Regions from separate parts of the Pseudomonas benzenivorans genome, predicted to be linked through region 2. Evidence: predicted binding sites of a transcription regulator. Region 2 holds the regulator's gene; each other region holds the start of a gene.
What was found. Region 2 encodes LexA, which represses DNA repair genes until DNA is damaged. Its sites were predicted from a motif close to CTGTNTNNNNANACAG; they were not measured.
Positions count from the first base shown of each region.

Region 1 (10,351 bases), 870 kb from region 2:
AGCAGTGGGAGCCTACTTTGTTGGGTGACTGCGTACCTTTTGTATAATGGGTCAGCGACTTATATTCAGTGGCGAGCTTAACCGAATAGGGGAGGCGTAGCGAAAGCGAGTCTTAATAGGGCGTTTAGTCGCTGGGTATAGACCCGAAACCGGGCGATCTATCCATGGGCAGGTTGAAGGTTAGGTAACACTGACTGGAGGACCGAACCGACTACCGTTGAAAAGTTAGCGGATGACCTGTGGATCGGAGTGAAAGGCTAATCAAGCTCGGAGATAGCTGGTTCTCCTCGAAAGCTATTTAGGTAGCGCCTCGTGTATCACTGCTGGGGGTAGAGCACTGTTTCGGCTAGGGGGTCATCCCGACTTACCAAACCGATGCAAACTCCGAATACCAGCAAGTGTCAGCACGGGAGACACACGGCGGGTGCTAACGTCCGTCGTGAAAAGGGAAACAACCCAGACCGTCAGCTAAGGTCCCAAAGTTATGGTTAAGTGGGAAACGATGTGGGAAGGCTTAGACAGCTAGGAGGTTGGCTTAGAAGCAGCCACCCTTTAAAGAAAGCGTAATAGCTCACTAGTCGAGTCGGCCTGCGCGGAAGATGTAACGGGGCTCAAACCATACACCGAAGCTACGGGTTCAACGTAAGTTGAGCGGTAGAGGAGCGTTCTGTAAGCCTGTGAAGGTGAGTTGAGAAGCTTGCTGGAGGTATCAGAAGTGCGAATGCTGACATGAGTAACGACAATGCGAGTGAAAAACTCGCACGCCGAAAGACCAAGGTTTCCTGCGCAACGTTAATCGACGCAGGGTGAGTCGGCCCCTAAGGCGAGGCAGAAATGCGTAGTCGATGGGAAACGGGTTAATATTCCCGTACTTCTAGTTACTGCGATGGAGGGACGGAGAAGGCTAGGCCAGCACGGCGTTGGTTGTCCGTGTTTAAGGTGGTAGGCAGAGTGCTTAGGTAAATCCGGGTGCTTAATGCCGAGAGCTGATGACGAGCGTTCTTTTAGAATGCGAAGTGGTTGATGCCATGCTTCCAGGAAAAGCTTCTAAGCTTCAGGTAACTAGGAACCGTACCCCAAACCGACACAGGTGGTTAGGTAGAGAATACCAAGGCGCTTGAGAGAACTCGGGTGAAGGAACTAGGCAAAATGGCACCGTAACTTCGGGAGAAGGTGCGCCGGTGAGGGTGAAGCATTTACTGCGTAAGCTCATGCCGGTCGAAGATACCAGGCCGCTGCGACTGTTTATTAAAAACACAGCACTCTGCAAACACGAAAGTGGACGTATAGGGTGTGACGCCTGCCCGGTGCCGGAAGGTTAATTGATGGGGTTAGCTAACGCGAAGCTCTTGATCGAAGCCCCGGTAAACGGCGGCCGTAACTATAACGGTCCTAAGGTAGCGAAATTCCTTGTCGGGTAAGTTCCGACCTGCACGAATGGCGTAACGATGGCGGCGCTGTCTCCACCCGAGACTCAGTGAAATTGAAATCGCTGTGAAGATGCAGTGTATCCGCGGCTAGACGGAAAGACCCCGTGAACCTTTACTATAGCTTTGCACTGGACTTTGAGTTTACTTGTGTAGGATAGGTGGGAGGCTTTGAAGCGTGGACGCCAGTTCGCGTGGAGCCAACCTTGAAATACCACCCTGGTAACCTTGAGGTTCTAACTCTGGTCCGTTATCCGGATCGAGGACAGTGTATGGTGGGTAGTTTGACTGGGGCGGTCTCCTCCTAAAGAGTAACGGAGGAGTACGAAGGTGCGCTCAGACCGGTCGGAAATCGGTCGTAGAGTATAAAGGCAAAAGCGCGCTTGACTGCGAGACAGACACGTCGAGCAGGTACGAAAGTAGGTCTTAGTGATCCGGTGGTTCTGTATGGAAGGGCCATCGCTCAACGGATAAAAGGTACTCCGGGGATAACAGGCTGATACCGCCCAAGAGTTCATATCGACGGCGGTGTTTGGCACCTCGATGTCGGCTCATCACATCCTGGGGCTGAAGCCGGTCCCAAGGGTATGGCTGTTCGCCATTTAAAGTGGTACGCGAGCTGGGTTTAGAACGTCGTGAGACAGTTCGGTCCCTATCTGCCGTGGACGTTTGAGATTTGAGAGGGGCTGCTCCTAGTACGAGAGGACCGGAGTGGACGAACCTCTGGTGTTCCGGTTGTCACGCCAGTGGCATTGCCGGGTAGCTATGTTCGGAAAAGATAACCGCTGAAAGCATCTAAGCGGGAAACTTGCCTCAAGATGAGATCTCACTGGAGCCTTGAGCTCCCTGAAGGGCCGTCGAAGACTACGACGTTGATAGGTGGGGTGTGTAAGCGCTGTGAGGCGTTGAGCTAACCCATACTAATTGCCCGTGAGGCTTGACCATATAACACCCAAACAATTTGTTGTTTGTGTGCTCGATGGCTGAAGTCGACAACAAACCGAAAATTTGCCAGAACACGCAATACCACGACATCACATACCCAATTCGGGGAAGCGCCTTAACCGCGAATCCCCTGCTGAATTGCTTGACGACCATAGAGCGTTGGAACCACCTGATCCCATCCCGAACTCAGTAGTGAAACGATGCATCGCCGATGGTAGTGTGGGGTTTCCCCATGTGAGAGTAGGTCATCGTCAAGCACCTATCCCAAACCCCCGATCCGCGCAAGCAGGTCGGGGGTTTGCTTTTGCGCGCAGGAAAGCCGCAGCGACTCACTGGAAGTCGCGGCTGCGCACCGCCAGCCCGGCCAGCAGTGGCGTCAGGTCCTGCAGGCGTCCGGCGATCACATGGCGGACTTCGGCGGCCTCCTCCAGGTGGCCGTCGATCTGCAACAGCTGCGCCTCGAGCAGCACGCGACGTTGCCGTTCGGCCAGGTCGCGCCAGACCACCACATTGATCATGCCGTATTCGTCCTCCAGGGTGACAAAGGTCACGCCGGCGGCGGTTTGTGGGCGCTGACGGCCCACGACCAGGCCGGAAACACTGAGGGGCCGGCCATGGCCGATGTCGGCCAGTTCCCTTGAGCTACGGCAGCGCCTGGCGATGAGTTCGCCGCGCAGCAGGGCGAGCGGATGGGGCCCCAGAGTGGTGCCGAGGGTGGCGTAGTCGGCCTGCAGGTTTTCCCCCAGGGTCGGCTGAGGCAAGGCCACGGCGGCTTCGTCCTGGGCTGGTAAGCCGGCGAACAAGGGCGCCTGCTCCTCGATGCCGGCGACCGCCCAGCGGGCCCGGTGGCGGTCGCCGGCCAATTCCCGAAGACAGTCGGCGTCGGCCAGTTGGGCAAGGGCCCGGGCGTCGAGCCGCGCGCGCCTGGCCAGGTCCGCCACATCGGCAAAGGGACCTGCGGTCCTGGCCGCCTCGATGCGGCGAGCAGCGGCCTCAGGCAATCCCCGTACCATCCGCAGTCCCAGGCGGATGGCCGGCTGCTCGCCGTGGTTTTCCAGGGTGCAATCCCAGTCACTGCAGCGCACGTCCACCGGGCGCGTTTCGATGTCATGGCGGCGGGCGTCCTGCAGCAGCTGGTCGGGGCTGTAGAAGCCCATCGGCCAGCTGTTGATCAGGGCGCAGGTGAAGGCGGCCGGTTCGTGACATTTGAGCCAGCAGCTGGCATAGGTCAGCAGGGCGAAGCTGGCGGCGTGGGACTCCGGAAAACCGTAGCTGCCGAAGCCCTTGATCTGCTCGAAGATGCGCGCGGCGAATTCGGAGCTGTAGCCACGCTCGAGCATGCCCTGGGTCAGGCGCTGGCGATGGGGTTCGAGGCCGCCATGGCGTTTCCAGGCGGCCATGGCGCGGCGCAGCTGGTCGGCCTCGCCCGGGCTGTAGCCGGCCGCGACTATGGCCAGCTCCATGACCTGCTCCTGGAACAGGGGCACCCCAAGGGTGCGTTCGAACACCTGGCGCAGTTCCGGCGAGGGGTAGCTGACCGCTTCCTCGCCGTTACGCCGGCGCAGATAAGGGTGGACCATTTCGCCCTGGATCGGCCCGGGGCGGACGATCGCCACCTCGATGACCAGGTCGTAGAAGCAACGGGGCTTGAGCCGCGGCAGCATGGCCATCTGCGCCCGCGACTCGATCTGGAACACGCCGACGGTGTCGGCGCGGCTGATCATTGCGTAGGTCTGCGGGTCCTCGGCCGGGATGCTCGCCAGGCTCAGGTCGCGTCCGCGATAGCGGCGCAACAGGTCGAAGGTGCGACGCAGGGCGCTGAGCATGCCCAGGGCGAGGATGTCGACCTTGAGCAGGCCGAGCATGTCCAGGTCGTCCTTGTCCCACTGGATGATGGTGCGCTCGGCCATGGCCGCGTTCTCCACCGGCACCAGGGTATGCAAGGGCTGTTCGGAAATGACGAAGCCGCCGGGGTGCTGGGACAGGTGGCGGGGGAAGCCGATCAATTCGTCGCTGAGGGTCAGTACCCGGAGCAGCAGCGGACTGTGGGGATCGAAGCCGGCCTCCAGCAGCTGTTCGGCGGGGGGCAGCTGATCGCTCCAGCGTCCGCAGCACGCGGCCAGGGCGTTGAGCTGGTCGGGCGGCAGGCCCAGGGCCTTGCCGACATCGCGCACGGCGCCGGCGCCATGGTAGGTGCTGACCACGGCGGTGAGCGCGGCGCGGTCGCGGCCGTAACGCTGGAAGATGTACTGCAGGACCTCCTCGCGACGCTCGTGTTCGAAGTCGACGTCGATGTCCGGTGGCTCGTTGCGTTCCCTGGAGATGAACCGCTCGAACAGCATGTTCATCCGCGCGGGGTCCAACTCGGTGATGCCCAGGGCGTAGCACACCGCCGAGTTGGCGGCCGAACCGCGGCCCTGGCAGAGGATGTTCTGACTGCGGGCGAAGCGGACGATGTCGTGCACGGTGAGGAAGTAGCTTTCGTAGCCCAGCTCGGTGATCAGCAGCAGTTCGCGCTCGATCAGCAGGCGGGCTTTTTCCGGCACGCCCCGGGGCCAGCGCCAGGCCATGCCCTGTTCGGTGAGGTGGCGCAGCCAGGTGCTCGGCGTCTGGCCCTGGGGGACCAGCTCGCGGGGATACTGGTAGTGCAGCTCGCTGAGGTCGAAGCGACAGCGGCGGGCGATGTGCAGCGTCTCTGCCAGTAGCTGTGGCGGGTAGAGCTCGGCCAGGACCTGGCGGCTGCGCAGGTGGCGCTCGCCATTGGCAAACAGCTGCAGGCCCGCCTCGCTGACCGGCAGGTGCAGGCGGATGGCCGTCATGCAGTCCTGCAGGGCGCGGCGGCCACGGGCGTGCATGTGCACGTCGCCACTGGCGACCAGCGGCAGCTCGAGTTCCGCGGCCAAGGCCTGCAGCCGAGCCAGGCGTTGGCCATCGTCCGCGCCGCGAAGCAGCTCGACCGCCAGCCACAGGCGGTCGGCAAACACACTGCGCAGCCACTGGTCCTCGCGGGGGTCGTCAGGCGAACCGGGCAACCACAGGGCCAGCAGGCCGTCGGTGGGCCCGGCGAAATCCTCGCGCAGCAGGCGGTAGCGGCCCTTGGCCGCGCGTCCGCGGGCGCTGCTGATCAGCCGGCACAGGTGCTGGTAGCCGCCGAGGTCTTCCACCAGCAGCACCAGCTTGGGGCCATCCTCGATGCGCAGTTCGCTGCCGACGATCAGCGCCACGCCGCTGTCCTTGGCCGCCTGCCAGGCGCGCACGATGCCGGCCAGGCTGCACTCGTCGGTGATGGCCAGGGCCTGGTAGCCCAGGCGGGCGGCGCGGGTGAAGAGTTCGGCGGCGCTGGAGGCGCCGCGCTGGAAGCTGAAGTTGGACAGGCAATGCAGTTCGGCGTACTCGGCGCTCATGCAAACCACCCGTGCAACCACAGCGCCCCCGTCGAGCCGACGGGACGGAAGGCCCAGGCGCGCTGCCCCGCACGAGTCTCGATCAGGTAGTAGTCGCGCCGCAGGTCGTTGCCATCCCACCAGCCGGACTCGATGCGCTCGGGACCGGTGAGCAGGCGCGGCGGGCTTTCGTCCAGCGGCAGCGGCTGCGGCAGCAGCCAGCCGGGTCTTGGCCCCGTGGGGGGGCAGCTCATCGCCTTGGCCGTGCTGTGGGGCTGCCAGGCCAGTTCGGGGCGGTGATCGGGGCGTGCGCCCAGGCCTTGCACCGCGCCATCGCCCAGGCGCGCACGCAGGCGCTCGCGCAACTGCTCCCAGGCCAGGGACTGTTGCGGGCGTTCGTCGAACAGGCTGTGGTGCGGTGGCACGAAGTCCGGCAGGTCTTTGGCCAGCAGGCGCAGCGCCTCGACGGGGGCGGGCAGCGCCAGGCGTTCCAGGCGTTCGCGGGTCAGCTCGAACAGCAGGGTCGCTTCGCGCTCGGCGCCGAGCAGGCCCACCGGCACCAGGCTGTCGGCGCGGGCCCGGTGCTCCAGGTGCAGGACGAAGCGCTGCACGCCGCTGTCGCGGCCGGCGAGGTAGGCGGCCAGGTCGTGGGTCAGCCGGCGCAAGGGGAACAGCAGGGCCTGGTGCGACTCGACCTCGTAGTTCAGCTCGATGCGTTCATCGAAGCGGTCCGGCGGGCTGTAGCAGTCCAGGGCCAGCGGGCGCACCCCGAGCAGGGTGTCCAGGTGGTACAGCACCTCGGCCGGAAAACGCCGGGCCAGGCTGTCGCGCGGCAGGGCCAGGACCTGCCGCAAGGTGCGCAGGCCCATGCGCGCGAAGGCATTCGCCACCTCCCGGGCCAGGCCCAGCCGCTCGATTGGCAGGCGCTCCAGCTGCTGGTGTAGGGCGCTGGCGTCGGCCACGGCCAAACCGTCATGGACGTTGGCCAACACCCGCGCCGCGGCGGGGTTCGGCGCCAGGGTGATGCGGTGGCGAAAGCCCAGGGCCTGCAGCTCGGCGCGCAGACGCGACTCGAAGCGTGGCCAGGGGCCGAACAGGCCGAGGCTGGATTCGACCTCCATGAGCAGCGCGCGCGGGTAGTGCAGGCTGACCTGGGAGCTGAAGCGATAGGCCCAGGCCGCGAGCAAACGCTGGTGGCGTTCGATCTGGGCGCTGTCGTATTCGGCCGTGGTGAAGTCCTGAGTCAATGCCTGGGCGGCGCTCAGCGATTGACCGGGGCGCAAGCCCAGGGCGCGGGCGGCCGGGTTGAGCACCTGCAAGACCCGGCGCTGCGGCGTCCCGCTGAGCAGGGCCAGGGGCGCGGCGGGATCGGCGCAGCGGCGCAGGATTGCATCCAGCGCCAGTTGCGGCAGCAATACACAGGCCCAGCGCATGGTCGCCTCAGCGTCCTGCCGCGAAACCGATGGGCGTCACCGGCGCCAGGCCACCCCGGCACTTGAGCACCCGCACGTGCCCCGGCCGGTCGTCCAAGGCCAGGCGCAGCGCCGCTGGTGAGGGGGTGTGGGCCTCGCGCAGCGGGCGGTAGGCGAATGCCAGGGTCTGGCCGCTTTCGGCGGCGACCTGCAGGCGCCGCAGGGCGCGGTCGTCGGCGCGCTCCGGCCAGCACAGCAGCGCCGCACAGCTGCCCGAGCGCAGGCACTGCTCGGTGGCCCAGAGGGCGTCGCGGCCGCTGGCCTGGATCACCGCGAGGTGGCGCAGGTCGAGGCCGGCGGCCTGCCAGGCCGGTGCATAGGGCACGAAGGGTGGGGCGACCAGGACCACGCGTTCGGCGGCCTGGGTCAGGCGTGCCAGCGATGGCCACAGCAGGTGCAGCTCGCCGAGGCCGGGCCCCGGCAGGAGGATCTCGGTCAGCGCCGCTTCCGGCCAGCCGCCCGTGGGCAATGCGGCATCCAGGGCGGCATGGCCGCTCGGCTGCCGACTCGGCGCCCGTGGCGTCGGTTGGCCGCGCCAGACCCGGCGTTGATCGAGCAGGCTGTCGAGGCTGACCACGGCGCTCATCGGCATGCACCCTGAGTGCGGGCTCGCTGGGCAATGATTGAGGCGTGATGGACGATCGGGATCATGGGCGGACTGCCGAAGGCGCTGCTGGCGGGAAGGCGATGCAGATCAATTAACTGTATATAGATACAGTAGTCCATCGGCGAGGCGAGCGGCAAGCCTTCAGTCGCGGTAATGGACGGGCGGAGCCGGCGTGCTCATCTCGGCGCCACGCGCGTGGCACTTCACCTGCTGGCGGTCGCGCTCGGCTAGAATAGGCGCACTTTTCCGAGAACCCGTTTATGTCCGATTCGGCCGACCTTCAGCCTTTGCCGGTGCTTCCCGTCGAGCAATTGATCGCCTGCCACGAATGCGACCTGCTGATGCGCAAGCCGCAGACCGGCTATGACGAACGGGTCGAGTGCCCACGCTGCGGTTTCGAGCTCTATACCCACCGCCATCAGGTGGTGCGCCGCAGCCTGGCGCTGGTGATCGCCGCCTTGCTGCTCTATGTGCCGGCCAACTTCCTGCCCATCATGCACCTCAACCTGCTCGGCCAGACGTCCGAGGACACGGTGTGGAGCGGGGTGCTCGGGTTGTACGAAAGCGGCATGCAGGGCATCGCCGTGGTGGTGTTCCTCTGCAGCATGGCGGTGCCGCTGCTCAAGCTGCTGTGCCAGCTGGTGGTGCTGTTGAGCATCCGCCTGGACCTGGGGCGCAGCTATGGCCTGCTGCTGTACCGCATCTATCACCACCTGCGCGAGTGGGGCATGCTCGAGGTCTACCTGATGGGCATCCTGGTGGCCATGGTCAAGCTGGCCGACCTGGCGGACCTCAGCCTCGGCGTCGGCTTGTTCTGCTTCGTTGCACTGCTGCTGATCCAGGCCTGGCTGGAGGTGAGCATGGCGCCCCACCAGATCTGGCAGGCCCTGTCCGGGGAGGATGTGCATGCGGGCGATTGATGCCGGGCTGCTGGTCTGTCACGAGTGCCACCTGCTCAACCCCCAGCAGGCCGAGGCCGAGCGCCAGCACTGCGAGCGCTGCGGCGGCCTGCTGCACGCGCGGCGACCGAACAGCCTGGCGCGCACCTGGGCACTGCTGCTGACCGCGGCGATCCTCTATGTCCCGGCCAACCTGCTGCCGATCATGACGGTCAACTCCCTGGGCAAGGGGCAGTCGGACACCATCATGTCCGGGGTGATCGAGCTGGTGCACCTGGGCATGCTGCCGATCGCCGCGGTGGTGTTCATCGCCAGCATCCTGGTGCCGACCTTCAAGCTGGCCGGCATCGCCCTGCTGCTGTATTCGGTGCAGCGGCACCAGCCGATGTCGCCCCGGCGGCGCATCTTCATGTTTCGCTTCATCGAATGGATCGGCCGCTGGTCGATGCTCGACATCTTCGTCATCGCCATCCTGGTGGCGCTGGTCAGGTTCGGCAATCTGGCCAGCATCGAACCGGGCATGGGCGCGGTGGCCTTCGCCAGCGTGGTGATCCTGACCATGCTCGCCGCCTTGACCTTTGACCCTCGCCTGATCTGGGACAACACGGAGTCGCCACACGACCATGAATGACCTGCCACTGGCCAAAACCCGCCCGGCTTCCAACTGGTCGGCCATCTGGGTGCTGCCCATCCTCGCCCTGCTGATCGGCGGCTGGCTGGGCTGGCGTGCCTACAACCAGGCGGGGATCGAGATCGAGGTGTTCTTCGAGAGCGGCGCCGGCATCCAGGCCGGCAAGACCGAGGTCATCTTCAAGGGCATGCCGGTGGGCAAGGTCAAGGCCCTGGCCCTGGACGACAGCGGCGAGCAGCGCGGGGTGATCGCCACCATCGAGATGAGCCAGGAGGCCGAGTCGCAGCTGCGGGAGACCACCCGCTTCTGGCTGGTCAAGCCCAGCGTCAGCCTGGCCGGCATTACCGGCCTGGAAACCCTGGTGTCGGGCAACTACATCGCCGTCAGTCCGGGAGACGGCGAGCCGCAGACGAAGTTTCGCGCGCTGCCGGCGGCACCGCCCTTGTCGGACGACCAGCCGGGCCTGCACCTGACCCTGAAGGCCGAGCGTCTGGGCTCGCTGGATCGTGACAGCCCGGTGTTCTACAAGCAGATCCAGGTCGGACGGGTTAAAAGCTACGCCCTGGCCAGCGACCAGAGCACCGTCGAGGTGAAGGTGTTCATCGAGCCGACCTACGCCAGCCTGGTGCGCAAACACACGCGGTTCTGGAACGCCAGCGGCATCAGCATCAATGCCAGCCTGTCGGGTTTCAAGCTGCGCAGCGAGTCCCTGGCCAGCATCGTCGCCGGCGGCATCGCCTTCGCCACCCCGGAGCACCGCAAGGACAGCCCGCCCACCGACCCGGTCTTCCCCTTCCGCCTGTACGAGGATTTCGAGGCGGCCCAGGCCGGCATCAGGGTGCAGGTCCGGTTCAGTGATTTCGAGGGGCTGGAGGCCGGGCGCACGCCGGTGCTGTACAACGGCATCCAGGCCGGCACCCTCAAGGCCCTGAATGTCAGCGACGACCTGACCTCGGCCAGCGCCGAGCTGACCCTGGACCCGCGCAC
Region 1 is NZ_CP073346.1:1,653,767-1,664,117, reverse strand. It holds rRNA gene KDW96_RS07875 (23S ribosomal RNA) at 1-2,372, shown strand, start outside; rRNA gene rrf (5S ribosomal RNA) at 2,514-2,629, shown strand; gene KDW96_RS07865 (error-prone DNA polymerase) at 2,702-5,776, opposite strand; gene KDW96_RS07860 (Y-family DNA polymerase) at 5,773-7,188, opposite strand; gene imuA (translesion DNA synthesis-associated protein ImuA) at 7,196-7,813, opposite strand; gene KDW96_RS07850 (paraquat-inducible protein A) at 8,095-8,754, shown strand; gene KDW96_RS07845 (paraquat-inducible protein A) at 8,741-9,364, shown strand; gene KDW96_RS07840 (PqiB family protein) at 9,357-10,351, shown strand, end outside.
Region 1: the regulator LexA is predicted to act here: its motif matches at 7,930-7,945, upstream of imuA (translesion DNA synthesis-associated protein ImuA).

Region 2 (10,351 bases):
GGCGGCCAGGTCTACTACCTGCACAACGACGTGAAGACCATCGAGAAGTGCGCCGCCGACCTGGCCGTCCTGGTACCAGAGGCACGCATCGGCATCGGCCATGGGCAGATGCGCGAGCGCGATCTGGAACAGGTCATGAGTGATTTCTATCACAAGCGCTTCAACGTGCTGATTGCCTCGACCATCATCGAGACCGGCATCGACGTCCCCAGCGCCAATACCATCATCATCGAGCGTGCCGACAAGTTCGGCCTGGCGCAGCTGCACCAGCTGCGCGGCCGCGTCGGTCGCAGCCACCACCAGGCCTACGCCTATCTGCTGACGCCGCCGCGCAAGCAGGTGACCGACGATGCGCAGAAGCGCCTGGAGGCCATCGCCAACGCCCAGGACCTGGGTGCCGGCTTCGTCCTGGCCACCCACGACCTGGAGATCCGCGGCGCCGGCGAACTGCTCGGCGACGGCCAGAGCGGGCAGATCCAGGCGGTCGGCTTCACCCTCTACATGGAAATGCTCGAGCGCGCGGTCAAAGCCATCCGCAAGGGCGAACAGCCCAACCTCGAACAACCGCTGGGCGGTGGCCCGGAAATCAACCTGCGGCTCCCGGCCCTGATCCCCGAAGATTACTTGCCGGACGTGCACGCCCGGTTGATCCTCTACAAGCGCATTGCCTCGGCCACCGATGAGGACGGCCTCAAGGAGCTGCAGGTGGAGATGATCGACCGTTTCGGCCTGCTGCCGGAGCCGACCAAGAACCTGGTACGCCTGACCCTGCTCAAGCTGCAGGCCGAGCGCCTGGGCATCAAGAAGGTCGATGCCGGTCCCCAGGGCGGGCGCGTGGAGTTCGCCGCCGACACCTGCGTCGACCCGCTGACCCTGATCAAGCTGATCCAGAGCCAGCCCAACCGCTACAAGTTCGAAGGCGCCACCCTGCTCAAGTTCCTGGCGCCGATGGAGCGCCCGGAACTTCGTTTCAACACCCTGGAAGCGCTCTTCGAGCGCCTGACCCCCGCCGCTTAAGGACTCAACCATGCGCGCACTCCGCACCCTGGCCCTGCTGCCGCTCACCCTGCTCCTATTGCTCGCGCCCCCCGCGTTCGCCGACGGCCTGTATCAGGTCGAGGTCATCGTCTTCCGCCAGTCCGGCGAACCGGTTCCCGCCAGCCAGCCGGCGCCGGACGACTGGGCCCAGGGCGCCCTGCCGATCGACGTGGGCGGCGAGCGCGCCACTGCACTGAACAGCGAAGCCGCCAAGCTCAAGGCCGCCAACGGCTACCAGGTGCTGCTGCACAAGGCCTGGTCGCAGAACCTGTCCGGCTCGGCCAGTCGCGTGGCGCTGAGTACCGGCGGCGAGCAGTTCGGTCATTTCCCCGTGGAAGGCACCCTCAGCCTCAAGCAGGCGCGCTTCATCGACGTGGAGGCCGACCTCTGGGTCAATCAGTTCGACGCCAGCGGCCTGCTGCAGGGCAGCGAGCGCATCAGGCAGGACAGCCGCCTCAAGACCGGCGAACTGACCTACCTGGACCACGGCAGCCTCGGCCTGCTGATCCGCGTCAGCCCGCTGTAAAGCCAGCGCAACAAAAAAGGGCCGCGCAATGCGGCCCTTTTAATGTGGGCGAAAAAACTCTATCCGACCAGCACGCGCGCCAGCACGGCCTTGACCTGGCCCATCCCCTCATCCAGAGCCCGCTCGATCTCCGCCATGGAGATCAATGCCGTGGACTTGCCGGCCGCCGGATTGACCACCAGCGACAGGCAGGCGTAGGGCAGCGACAGCTCGCGGGCCAGCACGGCCTCGGGCATGCCGGTCATGCCGACGATATCGCAGCCGTCGCGCTCCAGGCGGGCGATTTCCGCCACTGTCTCCAGGCGCGGCCCCTGGGTGCAGCCGTAGACACCGTGGCCGCTGAACGCGCAGCTTTCGGCGGCCAGGGCGGTGCACAGTTTGTCGCGCAAGTCCGCGTCGTAGGGGTGACTGAAGTCGACATGGGTGACATGTTCGAGCTCGCCTTCATAGAAAGTGTGCCCACGCCCCGAGGTGTAATCGATAAGCTGGTGCGGCACGCAGAAATGTCCGGTGCCCATGGCCGCATGGATGCCGCCCACCGCATTGACGGCGATGATCGCCTGGGCGCCTGCCTCCTTCAGCGCCCAGAGGTTGGCGCGGTAGTTCACCTGGTGCGGCGGAATGCGGTGCGGATGGCCGTGACGGGCTAGGAACAGCACCTCGCGCCCGGCATAGTCGCCACGCAGCACCGGCGCCGAAGGCTGACCGAAGGGCGAGTCGAGATTCAATGCCGAATTGATGGTCAGGCCATCCAGCTGGGTCAGGCCGGTGCCGCCGATAATGGCGTAAACAGTCATCAAAGCTTCCTCAGTCTATCAATTGAGCCGCACGCAGGGCGGCCAGGGCTTTAAGCCAGCGCGGGTCCTGGCGGTACTCGACGCCCGGAAAGGTCCGCCGACGCATGCGCGCCAGCCTCGGCGAAGGGGAGACCTTGAGGCGCTGCAAGGCACTCAGGGCCAGCTCCGCAGCCGCCCGGTCGTTGCACACCAGGCCCATGTCGCAACCCGCCGCCAAAGCCGCCTCGATGCGCCCGGCCGCATCGCCGGCCACATGGGCGCCGGCCATCGACAGGTCATCGCTGAAGATCACCCCGTCAAACCGCAGCTCGCCGCGCAGGATCTCCTGCAGCCAGCGCCGCGAGAAACCGGCCGGCTGGCTGTCGACCTGGGGATAGATGACATGGGCCGGCATCACCGCATCCAGCTGGCCACTGAGCTGCACGAAGGGCTGCAGATCGCTGGCGCGAATCTCGGCCAGGCTGCGCTCATCCAGCGGGATCGCTACGTGGGAGTCTGCCTCGGCCCAACCATGACCCGGAAAGTGCTTGCCGGTGGCGGCCATCCCGGCCGTATTCATACCGCGAATAAAGGCGCCGGCCAAAAGAGTGGCACGCTGCGCATCGCCCTCGAAGGCGCGACTGCCGACCACCGCGCTGCGCTGGTGGTCGAGGTCCAGTACCGGGGCGAAACTCAGGTCCAGCCCGGCCGCTAGCACTTCGCTGGCCATGACCCAGCCGCACTGTTCGGCCAACGCCTCGGCGTTCTGATTGTCAGCCACCGCACGCATCGCCGGCAGACGCACGAAGCCCTGGCGCAGGCGCTGCACGCGCCCGCCCTCCTGATCCACCGCCAGCAGCAGGTCGGGACGAACCGCGCGGATCGCCGCGCACAACTCGCGCACCTGGCGCGGGTGCTCGATATTGCGGGCAAACAGAATCAACCCGCCGACCTCGGGCTGGCTGAGCAACCGACGATCCCCAGCGGTCAGCCAGGTGCCGGCGATATCCAGCATCAGCGAACCTTGCATGCTTGAACTCACTCGAAATCCTTAATTGAGGGGCGTTGCCGCCCATTCCGGACAGGGCGCTTCCTCGATGCGCACCGGACACTGCCGGGGCACAAGGGGAAACAGCGCGATCAGGTCGTCATTGCGCAGTCGGATACAGCCATGGGAACGCGGCACGCCCATGGGCTCGCTGTCCGGCGTACCGTGCAGGTAGATGTAGCGTCGAAAGGTATCCACCTTGCCGAGCCTGTTGCGCCCCGGCTCGCAGCCGCTGAGCCAGAGGATGCGCGAGAGTATCCAGTCACGTTCGGGAAACTGCGCAGCCAGCTCGGCCGACCACAGCTCGCCAGTCCAGCGCCGCCCACGCAGCACCGCCCCCAGCGGCAGCCCCTCGCCGATCTTCGCCCGTACCTGATGCAGGCCGCGGGGCGTGCAGCCCGAGCCGTTGAGCTCGCCCGGACCATTGAGCGCAGTAGACACCGCTAGACGCAGCAACAGCTGCCCGTCGGCAAAGCCGTACAGGCACTGATCGGCGAGTGAGATGTGGAGAAAATCGAGGGCGCGCATGGGCGGCTAGCTTAGCGGATCACGCCCGCCAAGCCCACCCGTGGGGCATCAAACCTTGGCGGGCGCGACCGGACTCTTGCTCCGAGGCTTGTGCTGGGCGTTGGCCAGGGCCTCATCGACCAGCCCACTCTCGGACCGCATGCCGGCGGCCAGAAACGGCACCATCAGGCGCATCACCTGCTCGATCGAGGTATTGACCCCGAAATCCGTCTCGGCCATCGCCCGCAGTGCCTTGATCCCGGACATGCTGAACGCCGCGGCACCCAGCATGAAGTGCACCCGCCAGAACAACTCCAGCGGCGGAATGCGCGGCGCCGCTTCGTGCACCAGGAGCATGTAGCGACGAAACACCTTGCCGTACACTTCTTCCAGATACTTGCGCAGGTGACCCTGGCTCTGGCTGAACGCCAGGCCCAGCAGGCGCATGAAGATCGACAGGTCGTTACCGCTGCGCGGCTTTACCGCCAGGGCCTGCTCCACCAGCAGCTCAAGCAACTCCTCGAGACTGACCTTAGCCTCGGGCTTGGCCTGGCGGCGGTCCAGTTCACGCTCGAGACTGGCGCAGAACGGCCCGAGAAAGCGCGAGAAGACCGCCTGAATCAGCGCCTTCTTCGAACCGAAATGGTAATTTACCGCGGCCAGGTTGACCCCGGCCTTGCTGGTAATAAGCCGCAACGAAGTCTCGGCAAAGCCCTTCTCCGCGAACAGCTGTTCCGCTGCATCGAGAATGCGTTCAACGGTTTCCGATTGGGCCATGACCTTTCACCTGACAAACACTCGTTTGAAACATACGTTTCAGGCCACCCGCTTGTCAAGCCGCGCGAGCCGTCTTTTGGCCGGGCAGTCACATTTGCACAATAGCGAGCTTCGCCAGCAGATCAAGACGCCCCGAACGCCCTTCGAGTAACACGCTGACGCCCACAAACTACAGGGTCGAATACGCCTCGGCGCAATAAAGGTGGATTGCCAAGCCGATCGCACTGTATATAATCCCAGTCACTGTATAAAAAAACAGAGTCCTGACATGCTTAAGCTGACGCCGCGCCAAACCGAGATTCTCGCCTTCATCAAGCAGTGCCTGGAAGACAACGGCTATCCGCCGACTCGCGCGGAGATCGCGCAGGCGCTCGGCTTCAAGTCACCCAATGCCGCCGAAGAACATCTCAAGGCCCTGGCTCGCAAGGGCGCCATAGAAATGACCCCGGGGGCCTCCCGTGGCATCCGCATTCCCGGCTTCGAGCCGAACAACAACGAAGAGGAAGGCCTGCCGGTCATCGGCCGCGTCGCCGCCGGTGCGCCAATACTGGCACAGCAGCACGTGGAAGAATCCTGCCGGATCAACCCGGAGTTCTTCCACCCCCGCGCCGACTACCTGCTGCGTGTGCGCGGCATGAGCATGAAGGACATCGGCATTTTCGACGGCGACCTGCTCGCCGTGCACACCACCCGCGAAGCGCGCAACGGTCAGGTGGTGGTTGCCCGTATAGATGACGAGGTGACGGTCAAACGCTTCAAGCGTGAGGGCAACCGGGTATGGCTGATTGCCGAGAACCCCGAATTCGCCCCGATCGAGGTGAACCTGGAAGAACAGGACTTGGTCATCGAAGGCTTGAGCGTCGGCGTCATTCGCCGCTAAAGGAGGATTTATGCAGTCCCCGCAGCCACTGAACCGATCGCAACTCCCGCTATTCGATGCGTTTCTCGCCGCGCCGACTCCGGCGCTACTGGCCGAGGCGTCACCGCCGGCCTGGCTGGAGGAGCCGGAAGCATTCAGCGAGCTGTCGCTGCGCGGCGCTGCGGGACACTGTCTCAGCCTGCTGGCTCCAATTCTCCGGGAGCTAAGCGATAACAATGATGCGCGCTGGCTGACCCTGATAGCACCGCCGGTCACGCTGACCACCAGCTGGCTGCGCGACGCCGGCTTGAATCGCGAGCGCATCCTGCTGCTGCAACCGGGCGACAGGCAGAGCGCCCTGCAGTTAGCCGAACAGGCCTTGAAGCTGGGGCGCAGTCATACCGTGATCAGCTGGCTGCACCCACTCGAGCAGGCGGCTCGATCAAGACTCGAGCAAGCCGCCCGCCAGGGAAAGGCGCAGAGCCTGAATATCAGCCTGGGATAGGCACATGAAGAGCAGCCCCGAAAGCACACAGGAGCGAGTTCATTCGAGGTCAGGTTAGGCGAGAGTAAAGAGGAGCTAGAAAACTGACAGGCAGTGCGACCCTGCCCCGGCGGCTCAATGCAGAACGCGCGCCTCTTCCTCATGCTGAAAGTCGCCTTCGGCCAACCTGCCCGCCATCTGCACACCAACGTTCAGCATGGCCTTGGCCACTTCAATGTGCTGCCCCTGCAGGAAGGCCTTGGCATCGGCAGAGAAATCCAGCACCACCAGCGCCTCCTCATCCTCCGCTCGACGCAGGGCTATTCGCCCATCGGGCAACTCGACAATTTCCAGGAAGGATGTAGGCATTGGTTAGGCTCTCCACGAAAGGCCGGCATTGTAACAGCCGACCAGGCTTCACCCTAGTCCGCCCATCCAGAGCCGTATCACCACTCGGTGAGCGACTCGCGAAAACGCTGGGCCAAGCCCTTGAGCTGCTGCCGCCAATCCTCAAGGGTTGCCCGTGCCAGCGGCGGCGATTCGCGATCCAGGCTGACGGCCTCGATCAACGGCGTGGTCGGGTCGACCTTGGCTTTCTGCTCCGCCTGAGGAGGCTGAAACAGCTCGGCATAGGCGCGCAATAGCTGCGCCAGCCAGGTTTCCGGCTGCTGCGCCAACTCGATCAGCTCCGCCAGCTCCGGACTCGGCGCCGCTTCGAGCACGGCACTACTCAGTAACTGTTCGGCACGCGGCGCCGTGCGCTCCGGCAAGCGGTAGTAGCCGGCGATCTCGTGACACAAGCCAAGCAATGCGCCATACAGGTGGAACAACGCCGCCTCGCGCTCGGCCTGAATCAGGCCCTGGGCGTTCATCGCCTGCCCCTCTTCCGCCTTGCGCCAGGACTCAAGCGCCAGACCGGCATAGAACATTTTCTGATTGGTGCGGGTATAGAGTTCATTGGCCATGCGAGCACCCTCCACAACGTATCAGATCACTATACGCGCGCCAGCCTGGACCGGCGCGCGAACTACGTGATCAGCGCTTGTCTTCGACCTTCCACTTGCCGCCATCGTAGAAAGCCCGCCAGCCGGTAGGCTTGCCCTCGACCTCGGACTGCACGTACTGCTCCTTGGTCTTGCGGCTGAAGCGGATCACTGCGGGACGGCCTTCCGGGTCCTTCTTCGGCGCCTCGAGCAGGAAGTGATACTTGGGATCGATCTCGTCCTTGTGCGGAAGCAATTCCAGCACCAGAGGCGCGCGGGTCTCGCGGTTCTTCGGGAACTGGCTGGCGGCCAGGAACAGACCGGATGCGCCGTCGCGCAGCACGTAAGTGTCGTTGACCTTCTCGCACTTGAGCTCGGGCATCTTCACCGCATCCATCTTCGGCGGTGCCGGCTCGCCACTCTTGAGCAGCTTGCGGGTGTTCTTGCACTCGCTGTTGGTGCAGCCGAAGAACTTGCCGAAACGGCCGGTCTTGAGCTGCATCTGACTGCCGCACTTGTCGCACTCCAGACTCGGCCCTTCGTAGCCCTTGATACGGTACTGACCCTGCTCGACCTCATAACCCGCACAGTCCGGGTTGTTGCCGCAGACATGCAGCTTGCGCGTCTCGTCCAGCAGGTAGGCATCCATGGCGGTGCCGCACTTCTGGCAGCGATGCTTGCCCAGCAACACCAGGGACTCCGACTCGCCCTCATCATCGGCGGCGATCTCGTCACCCGGAATCAGGTTGATGGTCGACTTGCAGCGCTCCTTCGGCGGCAGGCTGTAACCGGAGCAGCCGAGGAACACCCCGGTGGAGGCGGTGCGAATCATCATCGGCCGGCCGCATTCGCGACAGGGGATGTCGGTGGGCGTCGGCATGTTGGCGCGCATGCCGTTTTCGCTGGCCTCGGCCACCTCGAGCTTGCCCTTGAAGTCGCCGTAGAACTCATCGAGCAGGTGCTTCCACTCGCGCTCGCCCTGGGCGACGTCATCCAGGTGCTCTTCCATACCGGCGGTGAAGCCGTAGTCCATCAGGTTGGCAAAACTCTCGGACAGGCGCTCGGTGACGATCTCGCCCATCTTCTCGGAATAGAAGCGACGATTGTGCAAGGCGACGTAACCGCGATCCTGAATGGTCGAGATGATCGCCGCATAGGTCGAGGGCCGGCCGATACCGCGCTTCTCCATCTCCTTGACCAGGCTGGCCTCGGAGAAGCGTGCCGGCGGCTTGGTGAAATGCTGGCTGGGATCGAGCTGGAGCAACTTGAGCACTTCGCCTTCACTCATCTCCGGCAGTACATCGTCCTCACCCGGCTTGCTCTGCTGCGGCAGTGCCCGGGTATAACCGTCGAACTTGAGAATGCGGCCCTTGGCGCGCAGCTCGAACTGGGCCGCGGCCACGGTGACCGTGGTGGACAGGTACTCCGCCGGCGGCATCTGGCAGGCGACGAACTGACGCCAGATCAGCTCATAGAGGCGTTCGGCGTCGCGCTCCATGCCCGACAGCTGGGTCGGCTTGAGGTTGACGTCGGAGGGGCGAATCGCCTCGTGGGCCTCCTGGGCGCCTTCCTTGCTGCTGTACGCGTTGGCCTTGGCCGGCAGGTACTGCTTGCCGTACTCGTTCTCGATGAAGTCGCGGACCATGCCCACGGCGTCCGCCGAGAGGTTGGTCGAATCGGTACGCATGTAGGTGATGTAGCCGGCCTCGTAAAGGCGCTGCGCCATCATCATGGTCTTCTTCACGCCGAAGCCCAGGCGATTGCTCGCGGCCTGCTGCAGCGTGGAGGTGATGAACGGGGCCGAGGGCTTGCTGCTGGTCGGCTTGTCTTCACGCTTGGCGATGCTGTAGCTGGAGTCCTTCAGCGTCGCCAGGGCGGCCATGGCCTGGGCTTCGTTCAGTGGCTTGAAGGCGGCGCCGTTCTCCCGGGCGACCTCGAAGCGCACGGTAGCGCCCTTGCCGGTGCCGAGGTCGGCATGCACTTCCCAATATTCTTCCGGAACAAAGGCGCGGATTTCCTTCTCGCGCTCGACCACCAGCTTCACCGCCACCGACTGCACCCGTCCGGCGGAAAGGCCGCGGGCGATCTTCGCCCACAGCAGCGGCGAAACCATGTAGCCGACCACGCGATCGAGAAAGCGTCGCGCCTGCTGGGCATTGACCCGATTGATATCGAGCTCGCCCGGTTCGGCGAAGGCTTCCTGGATCGCCTTCTTGGTGATCTCGTTGAACACCACGCGCTTGTAGCGGCTGTCGTCGCCACCGATCGACTCGCGCAGGTGCCAGGCGATAGCTTCCCCCTCGCGATCCAAGTCGGTTGCGAGATAGATGGTGTCGGCATCCTTGGCCAAGCGGCGCAGCTCTTCGACCACCTTCTCCTTACCGGGAAGGATCTCGTACTTGGCTTTCCACCCCTGCTCGGGGTCGACGCCCATGCGGGAGAACAGTTGGCGCTTGGCCTTCTCCTTGGGCGACAGGGCCGGCGCCTCGCCGGCCGCGGCCTTGCCGCGCTTGGCCGGTTCCTTGGCGGCGCTTGCCGAGCCACTGGTAGGCAGGTCACGGATATGGCCGATGCTCGACTTCACCACGTACTGGCTGCCCAAGTACTTGTTGATGGTCTTGGCCTTGGCCGGGGATTCCACGATGACCAGCGATTTACCCATGGATCAGAAAATTCCTGAATTCTAAATAATGAAGGGCGACCGGCGCCCGACGCGGCACCGCTATATATAGTGGCGCCAAAGGTGAGGTCAAGCGAAGGCGTGACCCGCGAACGGCTCAGACCCCGCCAATTACCGGTGTTTCAGCCTGAACCAGGGCAAAACGCGGCACCGTTTCACCCTCGACCACGACCTCCCCGCAGAACATCTCCAGCGGCCGCACCCACAGCCCGAAATCGCCGTATAGCGCCTGGTAGACGACCATCTGCTGTTCGGTCTCGGAGTGGCGGGCGACGCCGAATACGCGGTATTCGGGCCCCTTGTAATGACGATAAAGACCGGTTTGTAACTGCATCGCACAATTCCTTGAAAAAACTTATCGCCAACAAACAAAAACCGGGGCACAGGGCCCCGGTTTCTTGTCCACCAACGCTTAAATGCGTTCGAAGACCGTGGTGATGCCCTGGCCGAGGCCCACACACATGGTGGACACGCCAAAAGTCCCACCGTTCTGCTTCATGACGTTCAGCAGGGTACCGGAGATACGGGCACCGGAACAACCGAAGGGGTGCCCCAGGGCGATGGCGCCGCCGTGCAGGTTGACCTTCTCCTCCATCTTGTCGAGCAGCTTGAGGTCCTTCAGCACCGGCAGGGCTTGGGCGGCGAAGGCTTCGTTGAGCTCGACGAAATCGAT
Region 2 is NZ_CP073346.1:782,264-792,614, forward strand. It holds gene mfd (transcription-repair coupling factor) at 1-1,017, shown strand, start outside; gene KDW96_RS03580 (CsiV family protein) at 1,028-1,564, shown strand; gene KDW96_RS03585 (S-methyl-5'-thioinosine phosphorylase) at 1,624-2,361, opposite strand; gene nagZ (beta-N-acetylhexosaminidase) at 2,372-3,370, opposite strand; gene KDW96_RS03595 (L,D-transpeptidase) at 3,392-3,916, opposite strand; gene KDW96_RS03600 (TetR/AcrR family transcriptional regulator) at 3,965-4,672, opposite strand; gene lexA (transcriptional repressor LexA) at 4,941-5,552, shown strand; gene sulA (SOS-induced cell division inhibitor SulA) at 5,563-6,036, shown strand; gene KDW96_RS03615 (hypothetical protein) at 6,151-6,384, opposite strand; gene KDW96_RS03620 (DUF6586 family protein) at 6,462-6,980, opposite strand; gene topA (type I DNA topoisomerase) at 7,051-9,660, opposite strand; gene KDW96_RS03630 (DUF1653 domain-containing protein) at 9,776-10,012, opposite strand; gene fadA (acetyl-CoA C-acyltransferase FadA) at 10,091-10,351, opposite strand, start outside.

Region 3 (10,351 bases), 1.0 Mb from region 2:
GGAAGCTGCGAAACCGCTTCCACGAGAAAGCAGACCATGGTTGAAAATAGCGAACTACGCAAGGCTGGCCTCAAAGTGACCCTGCCGAGGGTCAAGATTTTGCAAATGCTCGACTCCGCCGAGCAGCGCCACATGAGCGCAGAAGATGTTTACAAGGCGCTGATGGAGGCGGGCGAGGATGTCGGCCTGGCCACGGTGTATCGGGTGCTGACCCAGTTCGAGGCGGCGGGACTGGTGGTGCGGCACAATTTCGACGGCGGCCACGCGGTCTTCGAATTGGCTGACAGTGGTCATCATGACCATATGGTCTGCGTCGATTCCGGCGAGGTGATCGAGTTCTTCGATCCGGAGATCGAGAAGCGTCAGAAGGAGATCGTCCGCGAGCACGGCTTCGAGCTGGTCGATCACAACCTGGTGCTCTACGTCCGCAAGAAGAAGTAGGCGTTCAAGCGCTGCATGAAAAAGGCGACCCTGGGGTCGCCTTTTTGCTGGCTGGTGCTCGGCGCTGCTCAGGCCTGGGCGCTGGTGACCATCTTGCGGGCGTGAGCCAGGGACTCCTCGGTGAGGTCGACGCCGCCGAGCATGCGGGCGATCTCCTCGACCCGCTGATCGGCCTCGAGCCTGCTCACCGCCGTGCGGGTGGCGTCGCGCTCGCGCACCTTGTGTACGAACAGGTGCTGGTGTCCTTGTGCGGCTACCTGCGGCAAGTGGGTGACGGTAAGGACTTGGCCGCGTTCGCCGAGGCGACGCAGCAGCTGGCCGACCACTTCGGCCGTCGGTCCGCCGATGCCGACATCGACTTCGTCGAACACCAGGGTCGGCACCCGCGAGGTCTGTGCGGTGATCACCTGGATGGCCAGGCTGATGCGTGACAGTTCGCCGCCGGAGGCGACCTTGGCCAGGGCCTTGAGCGGCTGGCCGGGGTTGGCGCTGACCAGGAATTCCACCTGCTCCAGGCCGTTGGCCTGGGGCTCATCGCTGGCGTTGCCGCGCAACTGGATGCTGAAGCGTCCGCCGGGCATGCCCAGGCTGTGCATTTCCGTTTCCACGGCAGTGGCCAGGCGGTCGGCTGCCGCGCCGCGCAGGGCACTCAGTTCGGCGGCCTTTTCCTGATAGTGGCGGGCATAGGCGCTCAGTTCCTCGCCGAGGCGTTCGACGGCCTGGTCGTCGGCATTGAGGCTTTCCAGCTCCTCGAACAGCTGCTGCTGCATCGCCGCCATTTCGCTGGGCTGGATGCGGTGCTTGCGGGCCAGGGTGTAGATGGCATCAAGGCGCTCCTCCAGGATTTGCAGGCGCTCCGGGTCGGCATCGAAGTGGTCGAGGAAACGGTTGAGTTCGCCGACTGCCTCCTCCACCTGGATCTGCGCGCTGGCCAGCAGGTTGATCGCTTCGTTCAGGGCCCCCGGTTGACCCTGGAAGCCGCTGAGGCGGTTGAGGCTGGCGGTCAGCGCCGACAGCACGTTGCCCGCATCGTTCTCGCTGCACTGCTCGATGACCAGGCGGCAGGCGCTGAGTAGGCTCTCGGCGTTGGTCAGGGTCTTGTGCTCCTGCTCGAGCTGTTCCAGCTCCTGTTCGCCCAGGGCCAGGTTGTCCAGTTCCTCCAGCTGGTAGCTGAGCAGCTGGTGGCGGGCGCGCTGCTCGTCGCCGAGCCCGGAAAGGCGTTCCAGCTCGCTCTTGGTCTGCTTCCAGCGTTGCGCGGCCAGCTGCACCTGGCGCGCCAGCTCCTGGCTGCCGGCGTACTCGTCGAGCAGGCGGCGATGGGTCTCGGTCTTGAGCAGTGACTGGTGTTCGTGCTGGCTATGGATGTCGATCAGCAGCTCGCCGAGGGCCTTGAGGTCGCCCTGGGGGCAGGGTGAGCCGTTGATGTAGCCGCGCGAGCGGCCTTCGGCGGTGATCACGCGGCGCAGGATGCACGGGCCGTCGTGGTCCAGGTCGCGGTCGGCCAGCCAGGCCCGCGCCTCGGGGATGTCGTCGAGGTCGAAGCTGGCGAGGATGTCGGCCTTGTCGGCGCCTGGGCGCACCACGCCGCTGTCCGCACGGTCGCCCAGGCACAGGCCGAGGGCGTCGAGCATGATCGACTTGCCGGCGCCGGTTTCGCCGCTGATCACGCTCATGCCGCTGTCCAGCTCCAGGTCGAGATGTTCAACGATGGCGTAGTTGTGTACGGACAGGTGCACCAGCATGGCGAGGCCTCTCGGGGTTGAAGTCTGGTTATTTATACAGTGTTTGTTTTGTCACTGACAATCCTCTGCCCGCCCTTGAAGCAGGAAATTTTGGCCCCATATAGGCGGCAGGTGTGCAGGTTTCGACCTGCGCCGAATCATTAGAGGAGAGTTGCATGGCAGACGAACAGACCCAAGACAACCAGCTTCCTGAGGTTTCCGCCGAGGTCGAGGCGGCGGGCGGCGAGTTGGATGCCCGTATCCAGGTTCTCGAGGAGGAGTTGGCTGTCGCCCAGGACAAGGCCCTGCGTATGGCGGCCGACCTGCAGAACGTGCGTCGTCGTGCCGAACAGGATGTTGAAAAGGCGCACAAGTTCGCCCTGGAGAAGTTTGCCGTCGATCTGCTGCCGGTCGTCGACAGCCTCGAGCGCGGGCTCGAGCTGTCCAGTCCGGACGACGAGTCGATCAAGGCGGTGCGCGAGGGCATGGAGCTGACCCTGAAGCTGTTCCAGGACACCCTCAAGCGTCACCAGCTGGAGGCGGTCGATCCGGAAGGGGCGCCGTTCAATCCGGAGCATCACCAGGCCATGGCCATGCAGGAAAGCACCCAGGCCGAGCCGAACAGCGTGCTCAAGGTGTTCCAGAAGGGTTACCTGCTCAATGGCCGGCTGTTGCGTCCGGCCATGGTGGTGGTGAGCAAGGCCCCGGCAGAAGCGCCGCCGTCCATCGACGAGCAGGCTTGAAATTCGCCGGCGAGCCCCCATTTGTTGAATCAAGCGTTTTAGTGCTACCGCGGCCAGCCAAGCGAGGCGGCGGGAATATCCAAGTTTCGGGAGAGTGAATATGGGCAAAATCATCGGTATCGACCTGGGGACCACCAACTCCTGTGTCTCCATTCTGGAAAACGGCAGCGTCAAGGTGCTGGAGAACGCCGAAGGCGCTCGCACCACGCCGTCGATCATCGCCTACAGCAACGACGGCGAGATCCTCGTCGGTCAGTCGGCCAAGCGCCAGGCGGTGACCAACCCGCACAACACCCTGTACGCGGTGAAGCGCCTGATCGGCCGTCGTTTCGAAGAAAACGTGGTGCAGAAAGACATCCAGATGGTCCCGTACAAGATCGTCAAGGCTGACAACGGTGACGCCTGGGTGCAGGTGAAAGACCAGAAGATGGCGCCGCCGCAGATCTCCGCGGAAGTGCTGAAGAAGATGAAGAAGACCGCCGAGGACTACCTCGGCGAGCCGGTGACCGAAGCGGTGATCACCGTGCCGGCCTACTTCAACGACAGCCAGCGCCAGGCCACCAAGGACGCCGGTCGCATCGCCGGTCTGGACGTCAAGCGGATCATCAACGAGCCGACCGCCGCGGCGCTGGCCTACGGCATGGACAAGGCCAAGGGCGACCACACCGTGATCGTCTATGACCTGGGTGGCGGTACCTTCGATATCTCGGTGATCGAGATCGCCGAAGTGGACGGTGAGCACCAGTTCGAAGTGTTGGCCACCAACGGCGACACCTTCCTCGGTGGTGAGGACTTCGACCTGCGTCTGATCGACTACCTCGTCGAGGAATTCAAGAAAGAAAGCGGCATGAACCTCAAGGGTGACCCGCTGGCCATGCAGCGCCTGAAGGAGGCGGCGGAGAAGGCCAAGATCGAGCTGTCCTCGAGCCAGCAGACCGACGTCAACCTGCCGTACATCACCGCCGACGCCAGCGGTCCGAAGCACCTGAACGTGAAGATCTCCCGTTCCAAGCTGGAGTCCCTGGTCGAGGACCTGGTGCAGCGCACCATCGAGCCGTGCCGCATCGCCCTCAAGGACGCCGGCATCGACGTGGGTTCGATCCACGACGTGATCCTGGTCGGTGGCCAGACCCGCATGCCGCTGGTGCAGAAGACCGTTGCCGAGTTCTTCGGCAAAGAAGCGCGCAAGGACGTCAACCCTGACGAGGCCGTGGCCATGGGCGCCGCCATTCAGGGCGCGGTGCTGGCTGGCGACGTCAAGGACGTGCTGCTGCTCGACGTATCGCCGCTGACCCTGGGCATCGAGACCATGGGCGGGGTGATGACCGCGCTGATCGAGAAGAACACCACCATTCCGACCAAGAAGTCCCAGGTGTTCTCCACGGCCGATGACAACCAGAGCGCCGTGACCATTCACGTGCTGCAGGGCGAGCGCAAGCAGGCCTCGCAGAACAAGTCGCTGGGCAAGTTCGACCTGGCCGAGATTCCGCCGGCTCCGCGCGGTGTGCCGCAGATCGAAGTGACCTTCGACATCGACGCCAACGGCATCCTGCATGTCGGCGCGAAGGACAAGGCCACCGGCAAGCAGCAGTCCATCGTGATCAAGGCCAACTCCGGTCTGTCCGAGGAAGAGATCGAGCAGATGGTGCGCGACGCCGAGGCCAATGCCGAGGAAGACCGCAAGTTCGAGGAGCTGGCGACCGCCCGCAACCAGGGCGATCAGCTGGTGCATGCCACTCGCAAGATGCTCACCGAGGCGGGCGACAAGGCCACCGAAGAGGAGAAGGCGGCGATCGAAAAGGCCCTGGGTGAGCTGGAAGCAGCGGTCAAGGGCGACGACAAGGCGGCCATCGAGGCCAAGATGAACGCCCTGTCCGAGGCGACCACGCCCCTGGCGCAGAAGATGTACGCCGAGCAGCCGCAGTCGGGTGCCGCAGGCGAAGCGGATGGTTCGGCCAAGAGCGCCGGCGACGACGTGGTCGACGCCGAGTTCGAAGAGGTCAAGGAAAACAAGTAAGCCCAGGCTTGCTGGTGCTCCATCCGGTCGAGGCAGGTGTCGCGACCGGGACGATTCGCCGCGCGGGGGCTTGCTCCCGCGTTGGCGTGTCTGAAGGAGGCGATTTGAGGGTGTTGAGGATTTATGTCTAAACGTGATTATTACGAGGTGCTGGGTGTCGAGCGCGGCGTCAGCGAAGCGGAGCTGAAAAAGGCTTACCGGCGCCTGGCGATGAAGCACCACCCGGACCGCAATCCCGACGACAAAGCGTCGGAAGAGAAGTTCAAGGAGGCCAACGAGGCCTACGAGGTGCTGTCCGACGCCAGCAAGCGGGCGGCCTACGACCAGTACGGCCATGCCGGCGTCGACCCGAGCATGGGGGGCGGCGCTGGCGCCGGTTTCGGTGGCGCGAACTTCTCCGATATCTTCGGCGATGTGTTCAGCGACTTCTTCGGCGGTGCGCGCGGCGGCCAGCGCGGCGGCGCGCAGCGTGGCAGTGACCTGCGCTACACCCTGGAGCTGGATCTGGAAGAGGCGGTGCGCGGCACCACGGTAACCATTCGCGTGCCGACCCTGGTCAACTGCAAGCCGTGCGACGGCTCGGGCGCCAAGAAGGGCACCAGTCCGGTGACCTGTACCACCTGTGGCGGCATCGGTCAGGTGCGCATGCAGCAGGGCTTCTTCTCGGTACAGCAGACCTGCCCGCGCTGCCATGGCAACGGCAAGATGATCACCGACCCCTGCGGCTCCTGCCACGGCCACGGCCGTGTCGAAGAGCACAAGACCCTGTCGGTTAAAGTGCCGGCCGGCGTCGACACCGGCGATCGCATCCGCCTGTCCGGCGAGGGCGAGGCGGGCGCCATGGGTGGCCCGGCCGGCGACCTTTACGTGGTGGTCAACGTGCGCGAGCACTCGATCTTCCAGCGTGACGGCAAGCACCTGTATTGCGAGGTGCCGATCAGCTTCGCCGACGCCGCCCTGGGCGGTGAGCTGGAAGTGCCGACCCTGGACGGTCGGGTCAAGCTGAAGATCCCTGAAGGTACCCAGACCGGCAAGCTGTTCCGTCTGCGCGGCAAGGGCGTGGCGCCGGTGCGCGGCGGTGGTGCGGGTGATCTTATGTGTCGGGTGGCGGTGGAAACCCCGGTCAATCTGGATCGGCGTCAGCGCGAGCTGCTCGAGGAGTTCCGTCAGTCCCTGGCTGGCGACAGCTCCCACTCGCCCAAGGCCAGTGGCTGGTTCGAGGGTGTGAAGCGCTTCTTTGGCGACCTGTAACTAGCCGGCCGGGCCTTGGGCCCGGTTTCGGGCATCCAGCTTGGAGCTTGTAGATATGCAACGAATTGCCGTGATGGGCGCCGCTGGGCGCATGGGCAAGACCCTGATCGAGGCGGTGCAGCAGGCCGATGGCGCCGCGCTGAAGGCGGCGATCGATCGCCCGGACAGCAGCCTGGTTGGCGCCGATGCCGGCGAACTGACCGGGCTGGGCAAGCTTGGCGTGCCGTTGTCCGGTGACCTGGCGGCGGTGCTGGATCAGTTCGACGTGCTGATCGATTTCACCCACCCCTCGGTGACCCTGAAGAACCTGGAGGTCTGCCGCCAGGCCGGCAAGGCCATGGTCATCGGTACCACCGGCTTCAGTGTCGAGGAAAAGCAGTTGCTGGCCGAGGCGGGCAAGCAGATTCCGATCGTCTTTGCCGCCAACTTCAGCGTCGGCGTCAACCTCTGCCTGAAACTGCTGGATACTGCGGCACGGGTGCTTGGCGATGAGGTGGACATCGAGATCATCGAGGCCCATCACCGGCACAAGGTCGATGCGCCGTCCGGTACCGCGCTGCGCATGGGCGAGGTGGTGGCGCAGGCCCTGGGCCGTGATCTGCAGAAGGTCGCGGTCTATGGTCGCGAGGGGCAGACCGGGGCCCGTGAGCGCGAGACCATCGGTTTCGCCACGGTGCGCGCCGGTGACGTGGTGGGCGACCATACCGTGCTGTTCGCCGCCGATGGCGAGCGGGTGGAAATCACCCACAAGGCGTCCAGTCGCATGACCTTCGCCAAGGGGGCGGTGCGCTCCGCCTTGTGGCTGCAGGAGCGCAGTGCTGGGCTGTACGACATGCAGGACGTTCTGGGCCTTAACTAGGGCTCGACAGACTGCTCTGGAGGCTTATCTGGCGGTGGACCGAAAAGTCACTTTCCTGTAAGCTTCCCGCTTTAGTGTGTCCACTAAAAGTTACGCAGAATGAATGAAATAGAAAAGCGGGGTGACGGTCGATACGTCATCCCGCTTTTTTACAACCTGCGTTTGCTTCAAGCCTTGATCGACGGGAGGTCTTCTTGACTAAGCCAGCCATACTCGCCCTTGCTGACGGCAGCATTTTTCACGGCGAGGCCATCGGTGCCGATGGCCATACTATTGGAGAGGTGGTGTTCAATACCGCCATGACCGGCTATCAGGAAATCCTCACAGATCCCTCCTATGCCCAGCAAATCGTTACCCTGACCTACCCGCATATCGGCAACACCGGCACCACGCCGGAGGACGCCGAGTCCAATCGGGTCTGGGCCGCCGGCCTGATCATTCGCGACCTGCCGCTGACCGCCAGCAACTGGCGCAACAAGCAGTCGTTGCCTGACTACCTGAAGGAGAACGGCACGGTTGCCATCGCCGGCATCGACACTCGCCGCCTGACCCGCATCCTGCGCGAGAAGGGTTCGCAGAATGGCTGCATCCTCGCCGGCGCGGACGCCACCGAGGAGAAGGCCCTGGAGCTGGCGCGCAGCTTCCCCGGCCTCAAGGGCATGGACCTGGCCAAGGTGGTCAGCTGCACCGAGCGCTACGAGTGGCGCGAAAGCACCTGGGACCTGAAGGACGACAGCCATCCGCAGATCCCGGCCGCCGAGCTGTCCTACCATGTGGTCGCCTACGACTACGGGGTCAAGCTCAACATCCTGCGCATGCTGGTGGCGCGCGGCTGCCGCCTGACCGTGGTGCCGGCGCAGACCCCGGCCAACGAAGTGCTGGCGCTGAACCCGGATGGTGTGTTCCTGTCCAACGGCCCGGGTGACCCGGAGCCTTGCGACTACGCGATCCAGGCCATCAAGGATGTGCTGGAAACCGATATCCCGGTGTTCGGCATCTGCCTCGGCCACCAGCTGCTGGCCCTGGCCTCCGGCGCCAAGACCCTGAAGATGGGGCACGGCCACCACGGCGCCAACCACCCGGTGCAGGATCTGGATTCCGGCGTGGTGATGATCACCAGCCAGAACCACGGCTTCGCCGTGGATGAGGCCAGCCTGCCGGGCAACGTCCGCGCCATTCACAAGTCGCTGTTCGACGGCACCCTGCAGGGCATCGAGCGCACCGACAAGGTCGCCTTCAGCTTCCAGGGCCACCCCGAGGCGAGCCCCGGCCCGCACGACGTCGCACCGCTGTTCGACCGCTTCATCGAAGCCATGGCCAAGCGCCGCTAAGCCACGCCGACTGACCCAAGGATTCGAGTAAGAGACATGCCAAAACGTACAGATATCAAAAGCATCCTGATCCTCGGCGCCGGCCCGATCGTCATCGGCCAGGCCTGCGAGTTCGACTACTCCGGCGCCCAGGCCTGCAAGGCCCTGAAGGAAGAAGGTTTTCGCGTCATCCTGGTGAACTCCAACCCGGCCACCATCATGACCGACCCGTCGATGGCCGACGCCACCTATATCGAGCCGATCAAGTGGCAGACCGTGGCCAAGATCATCGAGAAGGAGCGTCCTGACGCCCTGCTGCCGACCATGGGTGGCCAGACCGCACTGAACTGCGCCCTGGACCTGGAGCGCCACGGCGTGCTGGAGAAGTTCGGGGTCGAGATGATCGGCGCCAACGCCGACACCATCGACAAGGCCGAAGACCGCTCGCGCTTCGACAGGGCAATGAAGGATATCGGCCTGGCCTGCCCGGTTTCCGGCATTGCCCACAGCATGGAAGAAGCCTACGGCGTGCTGGAGAAGGTCGGCTTCCCCTGCATCATCCGGCCGAGCTTCACCATGGGCGGCACCGGTGGCGGTATCGCCTACAACCGTGAAGAGTTCGAGGAAATCTGCGCCCGCGGTCTCGACCTGTCGCCGACCAGCGAGCTGCTGATCGACGAGTCGCTGATCGGCTGGAAGGAATACGAGATGGAGGTGGTCCGCGACAAGAAGGACAACTGCATCATCGTCTGCGCCATCGAGAACTTCGACCCGATGGGCGTGCACACCGGCGACTCGATCACCGTCGCTCCGGCGCAGACCCTGACCGACAAGGAGTACCAGATCCTGCGCAACGCCTCGCTGGCGGTGCTGCGCGAGATCGGCGTGGAAACCGGCGGCTCCAACGTGCAGTTCGGTATCTGCCCGAACACCGGCCGCATGGTGGTGATCGAGATGAACCCGCGCGTGTCGCGCTCCTCGGCCCTGGCTTCCAAGGCCACCGGCTTCCCGATCGCCAAGATCGCCGCCAAGCTGGCCGTGGGCTACACCCTCGATGAGCTGTCCAACGACATCACCGGTGGCCGCACCCCGGCTTCGTTCGAGCCGGCGATCGACTACGTGGTGACCAAGATCCCGCGTTTCGCCTTCGAGAAGTTCCCCAAGGCCGATGCCCGCCTGACCACCCAGATGAAGTCCGTGGGGGAGGTCATGGCCATCGGTCGCACCTTCCAGGAGTCCCTGCAGAAAGCCCTGCGTGGCCTGGAAGTCGGTGTCGCCGGTTTCGACGAGAAGCTCGACCTGAACGATCCAGAAGCCGAAAGCACCCTGCGCCGCGAACTGACCGTGCCGAGTGCCGATCGTATCTGGTACGTGGCCGACGCCTTCCGTGCGGGCAAGACCATCGAAGAAGTCTTCGAGCTGACCCGTATCGACGAGTGGTTCCTGGTGCAGATCGAAGACCTGGTCAAGGACGAGGAGCGCATCAAGACCCAGGCGCTGTCGTCTATCGATCGCGAGCTGATGTACAAGCTCAAGCGCAAGGGCTTCTCCGATATCCGCCTGGCCAAGCTGCTGGGTGTGACCGAGAAGACCCTGCGCAGCCACCGCCACAAGTTAAAGGTGCTGCCGGTCTACAAGCGCGTGGATACCTGCGCGGCCGAGTTCGCCACCGACACCGCTTACATGTACTCGACCTACGAGGAAGAGTGCGAAGCCAACCCGTCGAGCCGTGACAAGATCATGATCCTCGGCGGTGGCCCCAACCGTATCGGCCAGGGCATCGAATTCGACTATTGCTGCGTCCACGCGGCGCTGGCGATGCGTGAAGACGGCTACGAGACCATCATGGTCAACTGCAACCCGGAAACCGTCTCCACCGACTACGACACCTCGGACCGCCTGTACTTCGAGCCGGTAACCCTGGAAGACGTGCTGGAGATCGTCCGTGTCGAGCAGCCCAAGGGCGTGATCGTGCAGTACGGTGGTCAGACCCCGTTGAAGATCTGTCG
Region 3 is NZ_CP073346.1:1,780,416-1,790,766, reverse strand. It holds gene fur (ferric iron uptake transcriptional regulator) at 37-441, shown strand; gene recN (DNA repair protein RecN) at 510-2,183, opposite strand; gene grpE (nucleotide exchange factor GrpE) at 2,339-2,905, shown strand; gene dnaK (molecular chaperone DnaK) at 3,006-4,922, shown strand; gene dnaJ (molecular chaperone DnaJ) at 5,046-6,173, shown strand; gene dapB (4-hydroxy-tetrahydrodipicolinate reductase) at 6,229-7,032, shown strand; gene carA (glutamine-hydrolyzing carbamoyl-phosphate synthase small subunit) at 7,227-8,363, shown strand; gene carB (carbamoyl-phosphate synthase large subunit) at 8,400-10,351, shown strand, end outside.
Region 3: the regulator LexA is predicted to act here: its motif matches at 2,208-2,223, upstream of recN (DNA repair protein RecN).